2 regions of the Pseudomonas sp. 8_5_2 genome follow, and region 2 is predicted to be linked to the other one. Evidence: riboswitches for the same ligand, from Rfam matches in the RefSeq annotation. Region 2 holds a riboswitch; the other holds the start of a gene.

Region 1 (9,810 bases), 2.4 Mb from region 2:
GCGCTAGCCTGGCAGTGTCCTGCACTGTCTGGCCGCAATGGCAAGACGGTGGTTTCTTGTAACCCCCTCTTCTCTTCCCCTCCCCCGTGGTCCTGCGCATTTTCTGGTTTTTCAACCGCGCCACCTGATGGCGTACGTGCGGGCATTTGCCCGTGGAAGAGGTTTGCTATGGATTGGAAAGTATTTCTGCTGCGCGTCAGCATCGCCCTGATGTTGGGGGCGCTGATCGGTGCCGAGCGCCAACTGCGCCAACGCCTGACCGGACTGCGCACCAACGCGCTGGTCAGCACCGGTGCCTGCCTGTTCGTCCTCATGACCCAGGCGGTGCCAGGCATGCTCCCTGCCGACGCCTCGCGGGTTGCCGCGTATGTGGTCTCGGGCATCGGCTTTCTGGGTGGCGGTGTGATCATGCGCGACGGCTTCAACGTACGCGGCCTGAACACCGCCGCTACCTTGTGGTGCACGGCGGCGGTCGGCGTGCTGTGCAGCCTGGGGCTGCTGCTGGAGGCGGCACTGGGCAGCCTGGTGATTCTGTGCGCCAACATCCTGCTACGCGACATCGCCCAGCGCCTGGACCGCCAGGACGTGGTGCCGGCCAGCGAAGTGGAACAGCACTTTGAAGTGCGCATCGTCTGCCGTGCCGAGGACGAGATCCAGGTTCGCAGCTTGATGCTGCATAGCCTGGCCGACCCTGAGCTGCGCCTGCAGTCGCTGCAAAGCGAAGACCTGGCCAACCCGGCCCGCCTGGAAGTGCGCGCCGAGCTGCTGGGCACGGCGCAGGCACCGGGGCAACTGGAGCGCTTGGTCAGCCGGGTCAGCCTGGAGAAAGGTGTAAGCTCGGTGCGCTGGCAGCTGCAGCCACAGGTACTGAGAGCAGATTGAAACAACAGGACAGACGCATGCGCATTGGCCCTACCCTTGAGCACGACATCCAGTGGCTGCCCGGCATCAAGCGTTCGACAAGGATCTGGGTTGGCGGTTGTGCGGGGTTCTGCGCAACGAGCGGGAGCAGCGGGCGCTGCGCCATGCGTCTTCAACTGAGGCTTCAGGCTTTATGGCGCCACGCCAACCCCTGCATTTGCCGCTACGCAAAATCCATCCCGGCCCTGCCGCTTGGCCTGGTACAGCGCGCCGTCGGCGGCCGCCATCAGCCTCTCGGCCGTCACCCCTTCCCGCGCCAGATCACCGACCGCAATCCCGGCACTGAACGACACGCGCCCCAGCGGGCTCCCGCCGTGCTCGAGCAACTGGCGCCGCAGCAATTGCTGCACTTCCACTACCAGCACCTCTGCCCCGTGTGTATCGGTATCGGGCAACAGTAGCGTGAACTCCTCTCCGCCATAGCGCACGGCCAGGTCTGCTGGCCGCTTCAGGGCCTGTTGCAAGACTTCAGCGAAGCGCCGCAGGCACTGGTCGCCCGCAGGATGCCCGTAAAGGTCGTTATAGGCCTTGAAGTAATCCAGATCGAGCATCACCAATGCCACCGGGTAGCCCTGTCGCCGCGCACGCTTCAATTCTGCCTCGAACACCGCATCCAGGCGACGACGGTTTCCCAATCCAGTCAGGCTGTCGGTCAAGGCCAGCGCCTTCAGCGTCTGGTGCGCCTGGTGCAGCGCCCGCTCGATGGTTATTCGTTCGCGTAACTGGCGCAGCACCACCCCAGCAAATGCTGCCAGGCCCAGCAACAACAGCAACAACACCGCCAGCGACTTGATGGCATCGTGGCGCCAGGGCGCGACGATGGATTCACGCGACAAGCCTGCTTCAACCACCAGCGGATAACTCGACAGCGCGCGGTAGGCGTATAGCCGAGCCGTCCCGTCTACCACCGCTACTGCCTCTGCTACCCCCTCCGCAGCGTAAGGCAAGTGGTTACGGAAGATCTCGCTGTTGGCCAGGCTTCGGCCTACCGCCGGCTCGACGAACGGTCGCCGTACCAGGATGGTCCCGTCACGCTTGGCCAACACCAGCGCGCCACGCTCGTCAATCTTGAAATCGCCGTAATACTGCACGAACCATTGCACTTTGATGGTGCCCAGCAGGACGCCAGCGAAGCTGCCGTCGGGGTACTCCAGGCGCCTGGAAATGGGAATGATCAGGTCGCCCGTCGAGCGGCTGCGCACCACCGAACCGACCCGCACACCGCGGTCGGCATGGTCACGGTGATAGACAAAATAATCCCGGTCGGCATTGTTGGCATTGGCGGGGATAAGCGCCTGATCGGTAACGATCCAGTGGCCATCCGGGCCATACACGAACAGCCCGTGCAACTGCGGCATGATGCTTTTCTGCTTGGCCAGCAGTGCATGCAGCCGGGGCCGGTTGATGTGGTCGAAACCGTCGCCTTCAAGGCGCTCGGCCAACGTAGCGGTGATGGCGTCGACCTGGCGGATGGCGTCTTCGGCATGCTGGGCCGTGGCCCGGGCCAGGTTGGTGACGATGTTCTCGGCATTGCTGAAGGCGTGCCGGTAGTCGCGCCAGATACGCCAGCCTTCCACCAGGGCGAAGGCCAGCATCACCACCAGCATGAATGCCAATACCAGGCGGAACAACGCCACAGCGCGCCCCTCGCCGGCTACCGCGATAAGCCCGTCATCATCCTGTTTCCTGGCTGCGCACATTCAAATCCCTAGCCATACGGCATTTTGCCGCCTTTCACTATAGTTCAGGGCCGCCGGAGCGAAACCCGTCGCGAAAAAGATTAAACCTTTGCCTCCCCCGCACCCTCAACCGTACGCGACACTGACGTCGCGCCACGGTTTAAGGAGTGAAGCATGAGCAGTCTCTTCATCAAGCGCGTTGGTTTGTCCATGGTATTGGGCCTGGCATCGGTCCAGGCGATGGCAGCCAGTTCAGATGATTTTGTCGACGCGGCCACCGAAGCTGGCATTGCCGAGGTGGTAACCGGCAAGCTGGCCCTGGAAAAAAGCCAGGACGCCGAGATCAAGACATTCGCCCAGCAGATGGTCACCGACCACACCCAGGCCAACCAGAAACTCGGCGACATTGCCCGCAAGCTGGATATCTCAGTGCCCGATGAGGCGGCCATGACCGACAAGGTCAAGAAAATGATCCTGGAGTGGCGCGACGAGTCGTTCGACAAGTCTTACGTCAACAACCAGGTCGACGCCCACGAAAAAGCAGTGGAGCTGTTCAAGAAAGAAGCTGCTTCGTCCGACAAGGCGGAGCTGAAGGCCTTCGCCAGCGAGACCCTGCCGAAACTCGAAAAGCACCTGGAACACGCCAAAGCGCTTCAGACCAAGCACGGCAAGTGAGGCCCAGCATGACTAATGATGCATTGAAAACCGAAGTACTGACCCGCCTGTTACATGCGCACCCCCAAGGGCTGGGCAAGGAAGTGCTGGATAACTACCGCGGCGAGAAGGCCGTGGCCGGCATGCTCAAGACGTTGCAGGAGGCGGGTTTGATTCATGATGGCAGCGTGACGGTGGGCAATGACCACCAGATCAGCGTGAGCTATCCGATCAAGTTGTCTGCTGCGGGTGTCGAGGCAGCCAGACAGGCCGAGGCCTGACAATCCTGGGGGCACACCGCTAGTCAGGCAAATCAGGGGCCGCTTTGCGGTCCCTGATGACGTCGAGTGACGCTAGCCTTCACTGTTTCTTTTCCACATCCCTTGGCGGTTTGGCCGGCCCTTGCGGGTCGACCTGCGGGTCATCGGCATCCGGCGAATCGGGGTCGAACCCCAGGTCATTCGGCTTATCTGACTGTTCGGACGAGTGAGGTCCTTCTTTGTTTGGCGCTTTAGATTCAGGCATGGCTATCTCCCGTGAGTGTCCATAGAAGAAAGCAGCCGTCCGCGAAAGTTTGATTAATCTGCAACCGCAGGCAGTTGCGCCCTGCACTGCGCAAGTGCCTCGTCCCGCTCCCTCAGGTGCTCCTCCAGCCGCTGCAACTGGCGAGCCTGTTCGGCGCAAAGGTCGCGCCTGTCCTGCAGGCTTTGGGTCTGCACATCCAGCTGCCGGCGCATTTCGTCGCTGGCGCCCTGGGCCTGGGCGAGCATCGTGCGCAACCCCTGTATTTGTGCGTCGCGCTGCTCTAGCAGCTGGTCTTGCGCCCGGCACTCATTGGCGGCCTGGCGGTGTTCGCCCAGCAAGCGCTCGTTGTCGCGGTGAAGGCGGGTCAGCTCGTCCTGCTTGACGATCATGCCCTGTTGCAACTGGCGTAGTTCCAGCTGCAACTGCTGCAGCTGCGCTTCGTGGCGGCGCTGCTCCTGATCGCGCTGTTCACGGCTGGCCGTGCGGTAGTGCTCCAGCGCATCGCGGGCATGGCGGTGCTTGTCCTCCAGCGATTTGACCTGCTCGTCCTTGTCGGCCAGGCGCACCTGCATTTCACCCAGCGACTGATTGAGGCTGGCGCTGCGCAGTTGTTCGGCCTGCAGCGTGCTCTGGGTGGACAGCAGCTTTTGCGACTCGGCTGCCAGCGCAGTCACGTCGATCTGGTGCTGCTGATGGGCTGCAGCCAGCGCCTGTTGCGCGATCGCAAGCTGCGCTTCCAGTTGTTCGCGCTGCTCGGTGAATGTGCTTTCGGCTTGCTCGATCCTGAGGTCCGCCTCGTCCTGCAGCTGCGTGGCCAGTTGGCCGACCAGGCGGCTGAGCACTTCGCTCAGCGCTACGCCCCCTTCCGACGCCACCGGCTGCTGGCCGTTCAGTTCCTTCAAATAGCGATGAATCGTGGTCTTCGACCCGGTATTGCCCAGCTCTATACGTATGGCGTCGATGCTGGGGTTTTCGCCCCGGGCAATCAGCGCCTGACGTGCCTGCTGCACTACGACCTTGTTGATACCGCCCCGGCCCATGCTTGCTCCTACGATTTTGTACTGTGTTATGTACCATGTAATTACATACCAATTATGACGATAGTTGGGCTGCCCCGCAATGCTTGATTAAGGTGGAATAATCACGGCTTATCGCATGTTAGGTGAAATTTCAGGCGTTTTTACGACGCAGCCGTACACACGTGCGCATCGCTAACGCATTCCAGCACCAGCCGGTGACGGGTTCGTGATCGAAGAAATGGGGAGGACGCAACGGCGCCAACGAGAGCGGAGATCGGCCTCAGCTAACGGAGGAGTATCGAAGGTGCCGCTGCTATTGCAGCAGCGGGGTGTTGCGGTGATCGTGTGCCGCCGCAACATCTTGCAGGGAAGTTTTTGAAGGCCATTCAGCCCTGATGCCAGTCAGTCAAGGCTAATGGGGCTGCTGTGCAGCCCATCGCCGGCAAGCCAGCTCCCACCCCGACCGCATCGCATTCAAACCATGCGTCGTACCTGTGGGAGCCAAGCTTGCTGGATGCCTGCTCCATCCGACCGCATCGCATTCAAACTATGCGCCGTAGCTGTGGGAGCCAAGCTTGCTGGATGCCTGCTCCATCCGACCGCATCGCATTCAAACCATGCGCCGTACCTGTGGGAGCCAAGCTTGCTGGATGCCTGCTCCATCCGACCGCATCGCATTCAAACCATGCGCCGTACCTGTGGGAGCCAAGCTTGCTGGATGCCTTCTCCATCCGACCGCATCGCATTCAAACCATGCGCCGTACCTGTGGGAGCCAAGCTTGCTGGATGCCTGCTCCATCCGACCGCATCGCATTCAAGCCATGCGCCGTACTTGTGGGAGCCTGGCTTGCCGGCGATGGGCCGCCGAGCGGCCCCAATTGCTTAACTGACTGGCATTCAGCTGTGCCCTGCCAACTTTAGAGCAACCGTTGCACCTGCGCCGGGGTGCGCCGCATCAGTACCTTGCCATGGCGCACCGACACCAGCGCATGCCCCTGGCTGCGCACCATCTCGTAATCGTCTGGGGCCGACAGCAGCAACAGGTTCGCCGGCCGCCCGACCTCGATGCCGTAGCGCTCGCCCAGGTTCAGGGTGCGGGCGCTGTTGTCGGTAATCAGATCCAGGCAGCGCTGCAGGTCGTCGTAGCCGAGCATGTGGCAGATATGCAGCCCGGCCTCGAGTATGCGCAGGATGTTGCCGTTGCCCAGCGGGTACCACGGGTCGACGATGGAGTCCTGACCAAAGCACACGTTCATGCCGGCACGATCGATCTCGGCCACGCGGGTGACACCGCGTCGTTTAGGGTAGTTGTCGAAGCGCCCTTGCAGGTGAATGCTCTCGGTCGGGCACGACACGAAGTTGATGCCCGACAGCTTGAGCAGGCGGAACAGCTTGTAGCAGTAGGCATTGTCATACGAGCCCATGGCCACGGTATGGCTGGCCGTTACCCTGCTGCCCATGTCGCGTACCCGGGCTTCTTCGGCCAGCACTTCGAGAAATCGCGATTGCGGGTCGTCGGTTTCGTCGCAGTGCACATCCACCAGGCAGCCGCTGCGCTCGGCCAGGTCCATCAGGAACTTCACCGACGACACGCCCTGGTCGCGGGTGTTTTCGAAATGCGGAATACCACCGACGACGTCGGCGCCAATCGCCACCGCTTCGGTCATCAGCGCCCGGCCGTTGGCATACGACTCGATACCCTCCTGCGGGAAGGCAACGATCTGCAGGTCGACAAGCTCGCGCACTTCGTCACGCACCTCGACCATGGCCTTGAGCGCGGTGAGCGCGGGGTCGGTTACATCGACATGCGTGCGCACATGCTGGATGCCGTGGTCCACGAGCATGCCGATGGTTTTTTTCGCGCGGGTCTTGATGTCATCGTGGGTGGTGATTGCCTTGCGCTCGGCCCAGCATTCGATGCCTTCGAACAGGGTGCCGCTCATGTTCCACCTTGGTTCGCCGGCAGTAAGCGTGGCGTCCAGGTGGATATGCGGTTCGATGAAAGGCGCCACCACCAGGTTTTGCCCAGCGTCCAGGTCATCGGCGGCGCGTGGTGTCACCGGCTCGGGCTGGGGCACGATGGCGGCGATGCGCTCGGCGTTCAGTTCGATGCGGAACAGGCCGGGTTTGCCGCGCAGTCGGGCGTTGAGGATGTTCATCGAGGATCTCCTTGGGCTTTGCATTGCTCACACATCATAGCGGTTCGAGCCCTTTGATTTGGGAGATTTGCATCAGGGCTGACAGGCGCTGAAAATCCTGGGGCAAACACCTCTCAGCCCCCAATCACCCCCCATCCAACCCCATCTGCCAGAAATCAGCCTCAAGGCTCGACGCCTGGCCAAAAATACCGACCAGTTCGCCAAACCGCTGCTCGGTCATGCTCCGCGCCGCCAGCTCATCCAGGTGCTTGCGCGCTGCCGCTGCCACGCCCTGATAACCGTCCCCGGCATACTCGCCAATCCACTCGCGGTACGGGTGGTTGCTCAAGTCGCCGATCTGCTCTGCCAGGGCCCGCCCGATCTCGGCATAACCGATCACGCACGGCGCCAGTGCCACGTGCAGCTCCAGCAAGTCGCCCGCTGCACCGCAGTCCAGCACATAACGGGTATAGGCCACGGTGGCCTGGTGCTCGGGTGCCGCCTCGATGTCGGCCTGGGTCAGCCCCCAGCGCGCGCACAGGCGCAAGTGCAGCTCGGTTTCATCCAGAATCGCCGCCAGCCCCGCCTGTGCCGCGCGGATGTCGGCCGGGCGGCGACTTTTGTAGGCAGCCAGGGCCCAGGCGCGGGCGAACTGGACAAGGAACAGGTAGTCCTGCACCAGGTACGTCCGAAACGCCGCCTCACTCAGTGTGCCCTCGCCCATCTGCCGCACGAAATCATGGTCGACATAGCTGTGCCACTGGGGCTCGGCAGCCGTCTTCAGGCGCTGGAAGATGTCCATGCTCATTTGACCTCCGGGTACACGGCGTCGAAGAAGGCCAGCTCCAGCGCCACGGTGCGCTGGTAGAAGTCACTCGCCAGTGCCGCCTCCTGCGGGCCGACGCGGTCCAGCTCGCTTTGCAGGAAGGCGACGAACGCCTGAAACGCCGGGTTGTCGTGCAAGGTGATCCACTCGGCATGGACGAAATTGGCCGGCATGGGTTTCGGCGCTTTCAGCGCCCAGTCCAGGTACAGGCCTTCGGCAACGTTGAGCACGGCCAGCGCCGCCGCGTAGGAGCGGGTCGCCGCCGCTTCGCGCATGATTGCCTTGAAGCCCGCCGTTGGCGCGCTATCGGCCGGCTCGCTGCGTTGTGCAGGGCTGACGTCGAGGGCCTCGAAGGCGCGCAGGAAGTAGGTGTTCTCGTCGCTGCTGATCATTCCGGCAAAGCGCCCGAAGCGCAGGCGCGCCTCGAAGCTGTCGGTGCTGGCGATGGCCGCGCCCAGCAAGGCCAGGAAGCTGTCGAGGAAGCGGTGATCCTGCACCAGGTAGTCGACCATGATCGGGTCAGGCAGGCTGCCGTCGCACAATTGGGTCACGAAACGGTGGCCAACGGCCGCCGACCAGGTCGGCTCGCTCTGGCGGCGCAGGAACTGGCTGAAGCGTTCGGTCATGTTGCTGTCCTTGAAGGGGGTGACAGCGAGACCTTGGAAGTTGGCATGGACAGGCCCCGCAGTGAGGCCGGCAAAAAGGCAGGTTTCGAATCCCATCCCTTCGCCGGCATGATCCGGATCAGGTTCGAAGGGTCACCGCGCTGCAGAGCTCAGCGGTTTCTCAGCCCGTTGCCGGGCTCCCCTTGGTGGCGTTCAGGTATACCCCAGGGCGGCCCGGCTGTCACTCCCCCCACTCCCCAAAACGTGGGCAACCGGTGCCCCGCTACTGGGTACTTATCCCCATTATTGACGCGCGGTTATTTAGCGCGCTTCAGGCGCCGCAAGGATTTGTTTAACAAAGCATTACAGAAATATCTGTTGGCACAACCATTGCTCAGGCCCTTGAACCAGGCAAAACGCCATTGATGGCTCCCAGCCATATAGCCGTGAGCGAGGCACAAGGCAATGAAAACACCTGCCATGATCCACCCTGCCAGGCATGCATTCCAGCTATCTACCGTCACAGCGCTGATGCTCAGCCTCGGGCTGATCACAGCAGTGGCCTCGCCGCTGGATGACAATAGCCAGCCACCACCGACCGATCCGTCCTATTACTCTGATCAGCCCGACGACCCCACGCCGGCTCTGCTAAACCTCAATACCTTGAAAGAAGCCAACGAGGGCTCGCTGGAACTCACTGATGGCGTGTATGGCGACCGTTCGACCGTGCGTATAGACAACGTGCTGCCTCCCGCGCTGCAAACCTCGGACCGGTACCCTACCAACGGCAAGCCCAGCCCGTTGTTCGGCGCCCAACCCTTCACCCAGCAACTGCTGCTGTTTGAAGAATTCGGGCCGGAAAAACTCGACCCGGCACTGCCTCCGCCCGACCTGACATTCCCGGTCCCCACGCTCGGCGCCGCCCCTGCACAGGACCCCAACGTGGTGGCCCGCAGCGGCCCCAGCGGCACCGCGCTGGAAGCATTCCTCAAGCAGCCAGGTCTGTACCCCTTCCCCACCCAGTACGCCAACGTGCTGGACCGCAACCCGTGGAAGGCGCAGATCGAAATGTTCCTCAACCGCCACCCGGTGGGTTCGCCGGCAGAAGGCCGGCCACCAGGAAAAGGCTGGTCGCACCAGCGCTGGAACGAGTTCTACCCGCAGGCGGCGTTCAAGACCGCCCAGGCCGGGGCGCGGATAAACCTGGGCCTGCGCGATCGCAAGCAGCTGCACAACTATGCTGCCGGTGAGTTCGCGCCGGGCGGGCTGTACTACCAGACGTCCGATATCCCGACCACGCTGGGTACCACCAAAGGCATCGATACCCGATTCCACCCCAACTTCCCACTGCAGAACCACAAGTCACTGTGGACGTTCGACGGCACCTTCCCGCCCAAGCTGCTGATGGTGCGCTACGGCCAGCCAATCCTGATGCGCCACTAC
Region 2 (9,810 bases):
CGATTTCTTTCTGGGCTGCAGCAATTTGCGCGGCCGGCTCACGGGCAACACCCTCGGCTTCGGCCAGGTCGCCGCCCAGGTACCAGACCCACTGGCCATCGGCGGCCGGGTGGGTGGTAATCGTCACCCGTGGCTTGGGCCCGCCGCCCAGGCAGTGGGCGTACAGCGGTTTGAGGTTGGTGCCCTTGGCCATCACCATATGCAGCGGGCGGGTCTGCATGGCTGGCTGGTTCACGCCCAGGGCATGCAGCAGCGTTTCGGTGCCGGCGCCGGCGCTTAGCACGATGCGCTGGGCGCGGATGTCGCGGCCATCTACCCGCAGGCCGACCAGCTCGTCGCCTTCGCGCAGGGGTTCGACGTGCTCACCGGCCAGCAGGCTGTCACCCGCCAGCTCGGCCAGGTTGGCCAGCAGGGTGGGGACGTCGATCACCAGTTCCGCCAGGCGATAGACCTTGCCCTTGAACGCACGGTCTTGCAGCGCCGGCGGCAGTTGCTCACCTTTTACCTGGTCGACCCGGCCACGCACGGCCTTGCTGGCGAAAAAGCTGGTGAGGTTGCCGGCCAGGGTGCCCGGCGACCACAGGTAGTGGGCATCGGACAGCAGGCGGGTGCTGCTCAGGTCCAGCTCGCCGCTGCCGCTCAACGCTTCGCGCCAGCGCCGCGGCATGTCGGCGATGGCTTCCGATGCACCGGTAAGGGCGCCGTGCAGGGCGTACTTGGTGCCGCCATGGATGATGCCCTGGGACTTGATGGTCTGTTCGCCGCCAAGGCTGGCGCGCTCCACCAGCACTGTCGAGTAGCCCTGGCGACGCAGCCGGGCATTGAGCCAGAGGCCTGCGACCCCGGCGCCGACGATCAGTACGTCAGTGGAAATGGCGGATGGCATGGCGGTACCTCGAAGACTGGGACAGCTGGCAAGTATACAGGGTATCCCCAAGAGGGCCCTACCGCCGGCAAGCCAGCTCCCACAGGGTTCGCGCAGGCCGCCAGGTCAATGCTTTTCCTGTGGGAGCTTGGCTTGCCGGCGATGGGGCCCTCATGGAAAACCTCAATGCCCAGCCGTCTTCGAAAACAGCTGGATCACCACCACGCCACCCACGATCATGGCCATCCCCAGCATCGCTGGCACATCCAGCTTCTGCCCGTACACCACCAGCGCCGCCACGCTGATCAGTACGATACCCAGCCCCGACCAGATGGCATAGGCAATCCCCACCGGTATGCTGCGCACCACCAGGGTAAGCATCCAGAACGCAATGCCATAGCCCACCACCATCAGCAGCAGCGGCAACGGCGTGCTGAACCCTTTGACCGCCTTCATCGAGGCAGTGGCGATGACTTCGGCGCAGATGGCGATGGCGAGGTAGGTGTAGGCATTCATGGCAGGATCCTCCGGTAACTGGTCGGGCATTCTAGAGGTTGGCCGGATGCGGTAAAGTCATTACCTATCTATACGGGAGATAGGTCGATGGCCGAGCAGTGGAATCTCGAACAACTGCGTACCTTTATGCGCGTCGCCGAATTGCGCTCGTTTTCGGCCGTGGCCCGTGAGCAGCGCAAGGCCCAGTCGGCCATCAGCAATGCCATCGCCCTGCTCGAAACCGACCTTGGGGTAACCCTGTTCGATCGCAGCAGTGGTCGGCAACCGAAGCTGACCGATAACGGCAGCGCGCTGCTGGAGGATGCCCGCGAACTGTTGCGACAGTGCGAACGTCTGGACGGGCGCGCCCTGGCATTGATGCGCGGGCAGGAGGCCTTGCTGCGAGTGGCCCAGGACGAAGCCATGCCCTACCAGCCAGTCATCGACAGCCTCGACGAGCTGGCCAGCCATTACCCATTCCTGGAAGTGCAACTGGCCAGCGGCGCCCAAGGCGATGTGGCGCGCAAGCTGGTGGAGCGGCGCGCTGATCTGGGCCTGTTCTTTCACCACGAAAGCATCCCTGCTTCGTTGGAGCGACGTGCCCTGGGCAGCGTGGAAATGGTCACGGTGTGTGCGGCCGGCCACCCGCTTGCCGGCGAACCCCGGGTCACCCGCCAGCAGCTGGCCCGCCACCGTCAGTTGCTGATTACACCGCAACAAAGCGGCTACCCGGGCGGTGAGGCGATCAGCCCGCAGGTGTGGCGTGCAGACAGCTTCTACGCCATGGCCGAACTGCTGATGCGCGGGCTGGGCTGGGCCTGGCTGCCACGGCACGTGGTGCAGTACCCGACCTATCAGGCGCACATGGTCGAGCTGGACAGCGAATGGCGCCCGCCGGCACTGGTGGCAGAGCTGGCCTGGCGCCGTGATGAACCGCTGGGCCCGGCCGCGCAGTGGCTGGCCGAGCGCTTTGCAGTGCACCTGCGCGCGATCGGGTAAACTCCGCTGCCATGAACAGAACACTTTATACCTTGCTGTTTCACTTGGGCCTGCCGCTGGTTGCGCTGCGCCTGTTCCTGCGCGCGCGCAAGGCTCCAGCCTATGGCAAACGGATTGGCGAACGCTTTGCTCTGCAGCTGCCGGCCATGCACCAGGGCGGTATATGGGTGCACGCAGTGTCGGTTGGCGAGAGTATTGCTGCCGCGCCGATGGTGCGTGCCTTGCTCAAGGCCTACCCGGAGCTGCCGATCACGCTTACCTGCATGACCCCAACGGGTTCCGAGCGCATTCGCAGCATGTTTGCCGATGAACCGCGCGTTCAGCACTGCTACCTGCCCTACGACCTGCCTTGGGCGGCGGGGCGTTTCCTTGATCATGTGCAGCCGAAGCTGGGCATCATCATGGAAACCGAACTATGGCCCAACCACATTCATCAATGCGCCCGGCGCGGCATCCCGGTGGCCTTGGCCAATGCTCGGCTGTCCGAGCGCTCGGCACGTGGTTATGCCCGTTTCGCCAACCTGACCCGGCCGATGCTCGCCGAGATGAGCCTGATTGCGGTACAGACCGAAACCGAAGCGCAGCGCTTCCGCGACCTGGGTGCTCGCCCGGAAAGCGTGCAGGTGACAGGATCGATCAAGTTCGACTTGAAGGTAGACGAACAACTGCTGCCGCGCGCTCGCCACTTGCGCGAGCAGTGGGGCGCCTTGCAGCGCCCGGTGTGGATCGCGGCCAGTACCCACGAGGGTGAAGACGCGTTGATCCTGCAGGCCCATCGCCAGTTGCTGCAGCTGCACGGGGATGCGCTGCTGGTGCTGGTCCCGCGCCACCCTGAGCGGTTCCCTGCGGTGCATGCGTTGTGCAGCCAGCAGTTCGCCACGGTACGCCGCTCTGCCGGTACCCCTGTAGATGCCCAGACCCAGGTGCTACTGGGCGACACCATGGGCGAGTTGCTGTTCCTCTACGCACTGGCGGACATCGCCTTCGTCGGTGGCAGCCTGGTCGCCACCGGTGGCCATAATCCCTTGGAGCCTGCGGCATTGGCCTTGCCCGTGATCATGGGCCCGCACGTTTTCAACTTCCTCGAGATCAGCGCAATGCTGCGCGAGGCGGGGGCGTTGCAGCAGGTGGACGATGCTGACGGGTTGGCCGGGGCTGTGCGCCGCCTGGTGGAGTTGCCACAGGATGCTCAGCGCATGGGCGAGGCGGGCAGGGCGGTGATGCAGTCCAATCAGGGGGCCTTGCAGCGATTGCTTGATGGCCTGGGTGCACTTGTGCGCTGATTGCCGTGTGGGTCTCGCTGACCTCATCGCCGGCAGGTGACAGATCGCATCAAGGCTGACAGGTGCTTGCCGCCAGATATGCAGCGGCAAGTGCCTGTCAGCCCTGATGCAACCTGCCAAAGACCATAGTGCCCCCCCTATCACCCCTTATCTCAAGGCTTGCGCTCGAAGTTCTTCGCCGCTGCCGCGGCCAGGTCCGGCGGCAAGAAGTCCTTGTCGGGGTTGTAGTCGGCCTTCAGGTACCGCCCCAGGTCCTGCAAGTCCTGCGGGCTCAGTGTGCCGGCCGCCTGCTTCAGGCTCAGGTTGTCGAGAATGTAGTCATAGCGGCTGTTGTTGTAATCCCTCACCGAGGTGTAAAGCTGGCGCTGTGCATCGAGCACGTCGACGATGTTGCGTGTACCCACCTGATAGCCGATTTCAGTGGCTTCCAGTGCGCTCTGGTTGGAAATGATCGACTGTTTGCGTGCCTGTACCTGCTCCACGTCGGTGTTCACCGCGCGGTGCAGGTTGCGGGTGTTTTCCACCACCTGGCGGCGCAGGCTCTCGCGCTGTTGCTCGCTCTGGCTCAGGCGCTGGTAGGCCTCGCGAACCTGGGAACTGGTCAGGCCGCCGCTGTATATCGGGATATTCAACTGCAGGCCGACACTGGTCTGCTCGACATCGCCGCTGTAGCGCACCCCCAGCTGCGACGGGTTGGTGAAACCGAGGCTGTCGTTGTCACCCTTCTGGTACTTGGCGACTGCGTCCAGGGTTGGCGCGTGGCCGGCCTTGCGCTGGCGCAGGGTCTCTTCGGCGGCAGAAACGGCGTAGTTGGTCGCCAGCAGGTTGAGGTTCTGGCGCCCGGCAGTTTCGACCCAGGCCTTGGCGTCGTTGGGCGTAGGCACCCGGATCGGCAAAGTATGCACCACGCCCTGGATCGACGAATACTCACGGTTGGTCAGGGTCACCAGTGCTTCGAAGGCATCCTGCACCTGGCGCTCGGCAATGATCCGGTTGGCGCGTGCCGTGTCGTAGCTGGCCTGCGATTGCAGCACATCGGTCTTGTCCGACAGGCCCACATCGAAACGCTCGTTCGACTGGTCCAGCTGGCGCTTGAAGGCCGCTTCTTCAGCCTTGGTCGCGGCCAGGTTGTCCTGGGCGCGGAGCACGGCGAAGTAGTTCTGCGCGGTCTGCAGGATCAGGTTCTGCTCGGTGGCCGACAGCTCCAGCGCCGCCTGTTCGTTGACGGCTTCGGCAGCCTGCAACTGGAACCAGCGATCGGCGCGGAAGATAGGCTGGGCCAGGGTAGCGCTCCAGGAATTGCCGCTGCGGTTGGAGGTGATCGACGGTTCGTCCAGCTTGGTGCGGGTGTTCATCATTTCGGCACCGGCCGACAGGTTGGGCAGCAAACCGGCGCGGGCCTGCGGCACCACTTCGCGGCGTGCGCCATAGTCGGCGCGGGCGGCGGCCAGGTCGGCGTTGTTGTCCACCGCCTCCTGGTAGACGCTGACCAGGTCGGTCTTCACCGTTTGGGGCACGTCCGCTGCCCAGGCCACTCCGTTGGACGCACAAGACACGGCTATCGCCAGTGAGAGTTTGCGCAGCATAGAGGCAATCCTTGTACGAAATTTAATTACTGAACTGTTGAGTATCGAGCGATGCGCCAGTGTAGTGCCATGCGCCCCCGGCAACAATCGCTCGGTACGCCTTTCATCATCCGCGCATTTACCCGCTTGGCTTTGCCGACCACTCCAGTCTAGACTGCGCGTGTTCTTGTCGGGGTGCCTTGAATCAAAGGCTGAGATCGCAGAGGTGCGGATCCCGTTGAACCTGATCAGGTTAGCGCCTGCGTAGGGAACAAGATTGCTCGCCTTCCCGGGGAGCCTCTTGTGCCAGGTCCGGGATTGTCACAGCTGCATGCAGCTTTCAGGCACCCCCATATCCGGCACTGCACCCGTCAAGGGCTGCGTCCGCGTCTTTCAGGTTCATCCCCGACATTCCACTGCTAGGAAGCCGTCTGGAGAGCCTGTGATGAGCAAACAAGAAAAAGCGATCAACCTCAGCGAATCGGCACAAGTCGATCAGCAATCCGTGCAACCGTTCCCGCGTTCGCGCAAGGTCTATGTCGAAGGCTCGCGCCCGGACATTCGCGTACCCATGCGCGAAATCAGCCTGGACGATACGCCGACCGATTTCGGTGGCGAGACCAACGCCCCGGTGCTGGTCTACGACACGTCCGGCCCGTACACCGACCCTGATGTGATCATCGACGTGCGCAAGGGCCTGGCCGACGTGCGTTCGGCCTGGATCGACGACCGCGGGGACACCGAGCGCCTGGGCGGCCTGAGCTCCGACTTTGGCCAGCAGCGCCTGAACGATGCCGACCTGGCCAAGCTGCGCTTCGCCCATGTGCGCAACCCGCGCCGCGCGAAGGCCGGTGCCAACGTCTCGCAGATGCACTATGCCCGTCAGGGCATCATCACCGCCGAGATGGAATACGTGGCCATCCGTGAAAACATGAAGCTGCAGGAGGCCCGCGCCGCAGGCTTGCTGAACGATCAGCATGCCGGCCACAGCTTCGGTGCCAACATTGCGAAAGAAATCACCGCCGAATTCGTGCGTGAGGAAATCGCCCGTGGTCGGGCGATCATCCCGGCCAACATCAACCACCCGGAAGTGGAGCCGATGATCATCGGCCGCAACTTCCTGGTGAAGATCAACGGCAATATCGGCAACAGCGCCCTGGGCTCCTCGATCGAGGAAGAAGTGGCCAAGCTGACCTGGGGCATCCGCTGGGGTTCGGACACGGTCATGGACTTGTCCACCGGCAAGCATATCCATGAAACCCGCGAATGGATCATCCGCAACTCGCCGGTGCCGATCGGTACGGTGCCGATCTACCAGGCCCTGGAAAAAGTCAACGGTGTGGCCGAGGACCTGACCTGGGAGCTGTTCCGCGACACCCTGATCGAGCAGGCCGAGCAGGGCGTGGACTACTTCACCATCCACGCTGGTGTGTTGCTGCGCTATGTGCCGCTGACCGCCAAGCGCGTCACCGGCATCGTCAGCCGTGGTGGCTCGATCATGGCCAAGTGGTGCCTGGCGCACCACAAGGAAAACTTCCTGTACACCCACTTCGACGAAATCTGCGAAATCATGAAGGCCTACGACGTCAGCTTCTCGCTGGGCGACGGCCTGCGCCCTGGCTCGATTGCCGACGCCAACGACGCCGCACAGTTCGGTGAGCTGGAAACCCTCGGCGAGCTGACCAAGATCGCCTGGAAGCACGATGTGCAGTGCATGATCGAAGGCCCCGGCCACGTGCCGATGCAGCTGATCAAGGAGAACATGGACAAGCAGCTGGAGTGCTGCGACGAGGCGCCGTTCTACACCCTCGGCCCGCTGACCACCGACATCGCCCCGGGCTATGACCACATCACCTCGGGCATTGGTGCGGCGATGATCGGCTGGTTCGGTTGCGCCATGCTGTGCTACGTCACGCCCAAGGAGCACCTGGGCCTGCCGAACAAGGACGACGTCAAGACCGGCATCATCACCTACAAGATCGCTGCACATGCCGCCGACCTTGCCAAGGGCCACCCGGGCGCGCAGATTCGCGATAACGCCTTGTCCAAGGCGCGTTTCGAATTCCGTTGGGAAGACCAGTTCAACCTGGGCCTGGACCCGGACACCGCGCGTGCCTTCCACGACGAAACCTTGCCGAAGGAATCGGCCAAGGTCGCGCACTTCTGCTCGATGTGCGGGCCGAAGTTCTGCTCGATGAAGATCACCCAGGAAGTCCGTGAGTACGCCGCCAAGATCGAAGCCGTCGACGTCACGGCCGAGCAAGGCATGCGCGAGCAGGCCGAGCGGTTCCGCCAGACAGGCAGCCAGCTGTACCACAAAGTCTAAACCGCTGCGCTGCCCCTTGTAGGAGCGGCCTTGTGTCGCGATGGGCTGCGAAGCGGCCCCGGCAATTTCAGCTGTGAAGCTGAAAACCTGGGGCCGCTCTGCGGCCCTTTCGCGACACAAGGCCGCTCCTACAGCGACCGCGTACATTCCAATACTTTGCCGAGTATCAACAAGCATGACCACGCCTAGCCAGTTTTCCCCCGACCACCCGGTCCCCACCCACCAGCGCATCTTCGGCGCCCGCGACCTGTTCTCGCTATGGTTCTCCCTGGGCATCGGCCTGATGGTGCTGCAGGTCGGCGCCATGCTGGCGCCGGGCCTTGGCCTCGCCGGCGCGGTGCTGGCCATCGCTCTGGGTACTGGTGTCGGCGTGCTGCTGCTGGGCGCCGCCGGCGTCATCGGCAGCGATACTGGCCTTTCTGCCATGGGAACCCTGAAACTCAGCCTGGGCGGCCATGGCGCGCGCCTGCCGGCGCTGCTCAACCTGCTGCAACTGGTGGGCTGGGGCGCGTTCGAGATCATTGTCATGCGCGATGCCGCCAGCCTGCTGGGTGCGCGCGCGTTCGGCGCAGAAAGCGCCTGGAACAGCCCGATGCTCTGGACCCTGTGCTTCGGCGCCCTGGCCACCCTGTTGGCGGTCAGCGGCCCGCTGGCGTTTGTGCGCAAGGTGCTGCGGGCCTGGGGCATCTGGGTGCTGCTGGGCGCTTGCCTGTGGCTGACCTGGAACCTGTTCGCCAAGGCCGACCTGGCGCAGTTGTGGAGCCGTGCGGGGGACGGTTCGATGTCGCTGGCCGTGGGCTTCGACATCGTCATCGCCATGCCGCTGTCCTGGCTACCGCTGATCGCCGACTACTCGCGTTTCGCCCGCAACGGCAAGCATGTGTTCGGCGGCACGGTGATCGGCTATTTCATCGGCAACACCTGGCTGATGAGCCTGGGTGTGGCCTACACCCTGGCCTTTGCCGCCAATGGCGAGGTCAATGCCTTGCTGCTGGCACTGGCGGGCGCCGGCATGGGCATTCCGCTGCTGCTTATCCTGCTCGACGAGTCGGAAAAGGCCTTTGCCGATATCCATTCGGCAGCGGTTTCCACCGGTGTGCTGTTGCCGCTGAAGGTCGAGCACCTGGCGCTGGCCATCGGCGTGCTGTGCACCCTGATTGCCTTGCTGGCGCCACTGGCACAGTACGAGAATTTCCTGCTGCTGATCGGGTCGGTGTTCGCGCCGTTGTTCGGCGTAGTGCTGATGGACCATTACGTGGTCCGTCGCCGCCGCCTGCCGGCACAGGTGGGTGGCTTGCACTGGCAGGCGCTGCTGGCCTGGGCGGTGGGCGTTGTGGCTTACCATGTGATCGCCGCGCAGGCACCTGACCTGGGGGCGACCCTGCCGGCATTGGTGCTGGCAGGGCTACTGCACGGGCTGCTGAGCTTCAGCCGCGGCCGGGAAACAGCTCAGGCTTGAGCACGCCGTTCAGGCGCGGGTAGGGGATTTTCAGCTCCACGTGGCCCATGGAGTAGGGCGCGATAGCATAGACCTCGTACTTGACCACCACCGCGCCGTACGTCAGGGCGACGTGCGGCGACTGCTTGAATGGCCAGGTCTTGACGAACTCGGCGTCCTTGTCCATGCCTACACTGATCAGCCAGGCGCGGTGCGACTCCTCGACGGTTTTCCAGAAGGTGTCCTCCTGGCCTGGCACCAGCATGTCCTGCAAGGTCAATACCTTGTCCAGCTTGCGCGAATAGTTGATGAAGCCACGCCCGGGCATGCCGTGGGCGCCGCCGCTGTCCAGGTAGCTGGACAACTCGATGATCACCAGCCCGTCATGCTGTTCGCGTACCTTGGCTTGCAGGTAGCTGCTGTTACGTTTGTCGGCACTGGCCAGGTATTGCTGTTCATAGGCCTGCAGGGTGCTTGGCGCGGTGCCATGCTGATTGTCTTCGGTCAGCTGCAGCAGGCGCTTTTCGACGATGCCATCAAGTTTGGGCAGGGCCGGGAAATGGATCATGTCGATGTTCACCAGCGGGCAGTCGCTCTCGCTGCAGCCAGGTTTGACATGCTCCCAGGCGTCGCGCTTGACCTCCAGCGGGGCCCGGTGGCTTGGCGTGAACAGGCTTTGGCAGGCGCCAAGGGCGAGTGCCAGCACGGCCACGGAAGTCAGTTTGACAAGTGTCATGATGATCCTTGCAGAACAGGGAAAAGTCGGCCTTTGACCGTCTGCGCGGCCTTCAGTTCGCCACTAAGCTAACAGAGTGAAGACGTGCTGTAACGAGTGTGCG

What was found. Region 2 has a riboswitch for thiamine pyrophosphate ahead of thiC (phosphomethylpyrimidine synthase ThiC). Riboswitches for the same ligand answer to the same signal wherever they lie in the genome.
Region 1: linked by a shared signal. The riboswitch ahead of AC5O5R_RS13850 (TenA family protein) and the one ahead of thiC (phosphomethylpyrimidine synthase ThiC) in region 2 are both predicted to bind thiamine pyrophosphate.

What each region holds. Positions count from the first base shown of each region.
Region 1 covers NZ_CM181238.1:2,997,514-3,007,323, forward strand. The annotation lists gene AC5O5R_RS13810 (MgtC/SapB family protein) at 169-882, shown strand; gene AC5O5R_RS13815 (sensor domain-containing diguanylate cyclase) at 1,053-2,621, opposite strand; gene AC5O5R_RS13820 (DUF4142 domain-containing protein) at 2,775-3,275, shown strand; gene AC5O5R_RS13825 (hypothetical protein) at 3,284-3,535, shown strand; gene AC5O5R_RS13830 (DUF6021 family protein) at 3,615-3,779, opposite strand; gene AC5O5R_RS13835 (DNA-binding protein) at 3,833-4,819, opposite strand; gene codA (cytosine deaminase) at 5,716-6,957, opposite strand; gene tenA (thiaminase II) at 7,082-7,744, opposite strand; gene AC5O5R_RS13850 (TenA family protein) at 7,741-8,388, opposite strand; TPP riboswitch at 8,467-8,581, opposite strand; gene AC5O5R_RS13855 (Ig-like domain-containing protein) at 8,833-9,810, shown strand, end outside.
Region 2 covers NZ_CM181238.1:5,392,571-5,402,380, reverse strand. The annotation lists gene AC5O5R_RS24745 (NAD(P)/FAD-dependent oxidoreductase) at 1-886, opposite strand, end outside; gene AC5O5R_RS24740 (DMT family transporter) at 1,049-1,381, opposite strand; gene AC5O5R_RS24735 (LysR family transcriptional regulator) at 1,469-2,359, shown strand; gene waaA (lipid IV(A) 3-deoxy-D-manno-octulosonic acid transferase) at 2,371-3,642, shown strand; gene AC5O5R_RS24725 (TolC family outer membrane protein) at 3,795-5,228, opposite strand; TPP riboswitch at 5,389-5,495, shown strand; gene thiC (phosphomethylpyrimidine synthase ThiC) at 5,653-7,533, shown strand; gene cytX (putative hydroxymethylpyrimidine transporter CytX) at 7,709-8,992, shown strand; gene AC5O5R_RS24710 (RsiV family protein) at 8,961-9,707, opposite strand.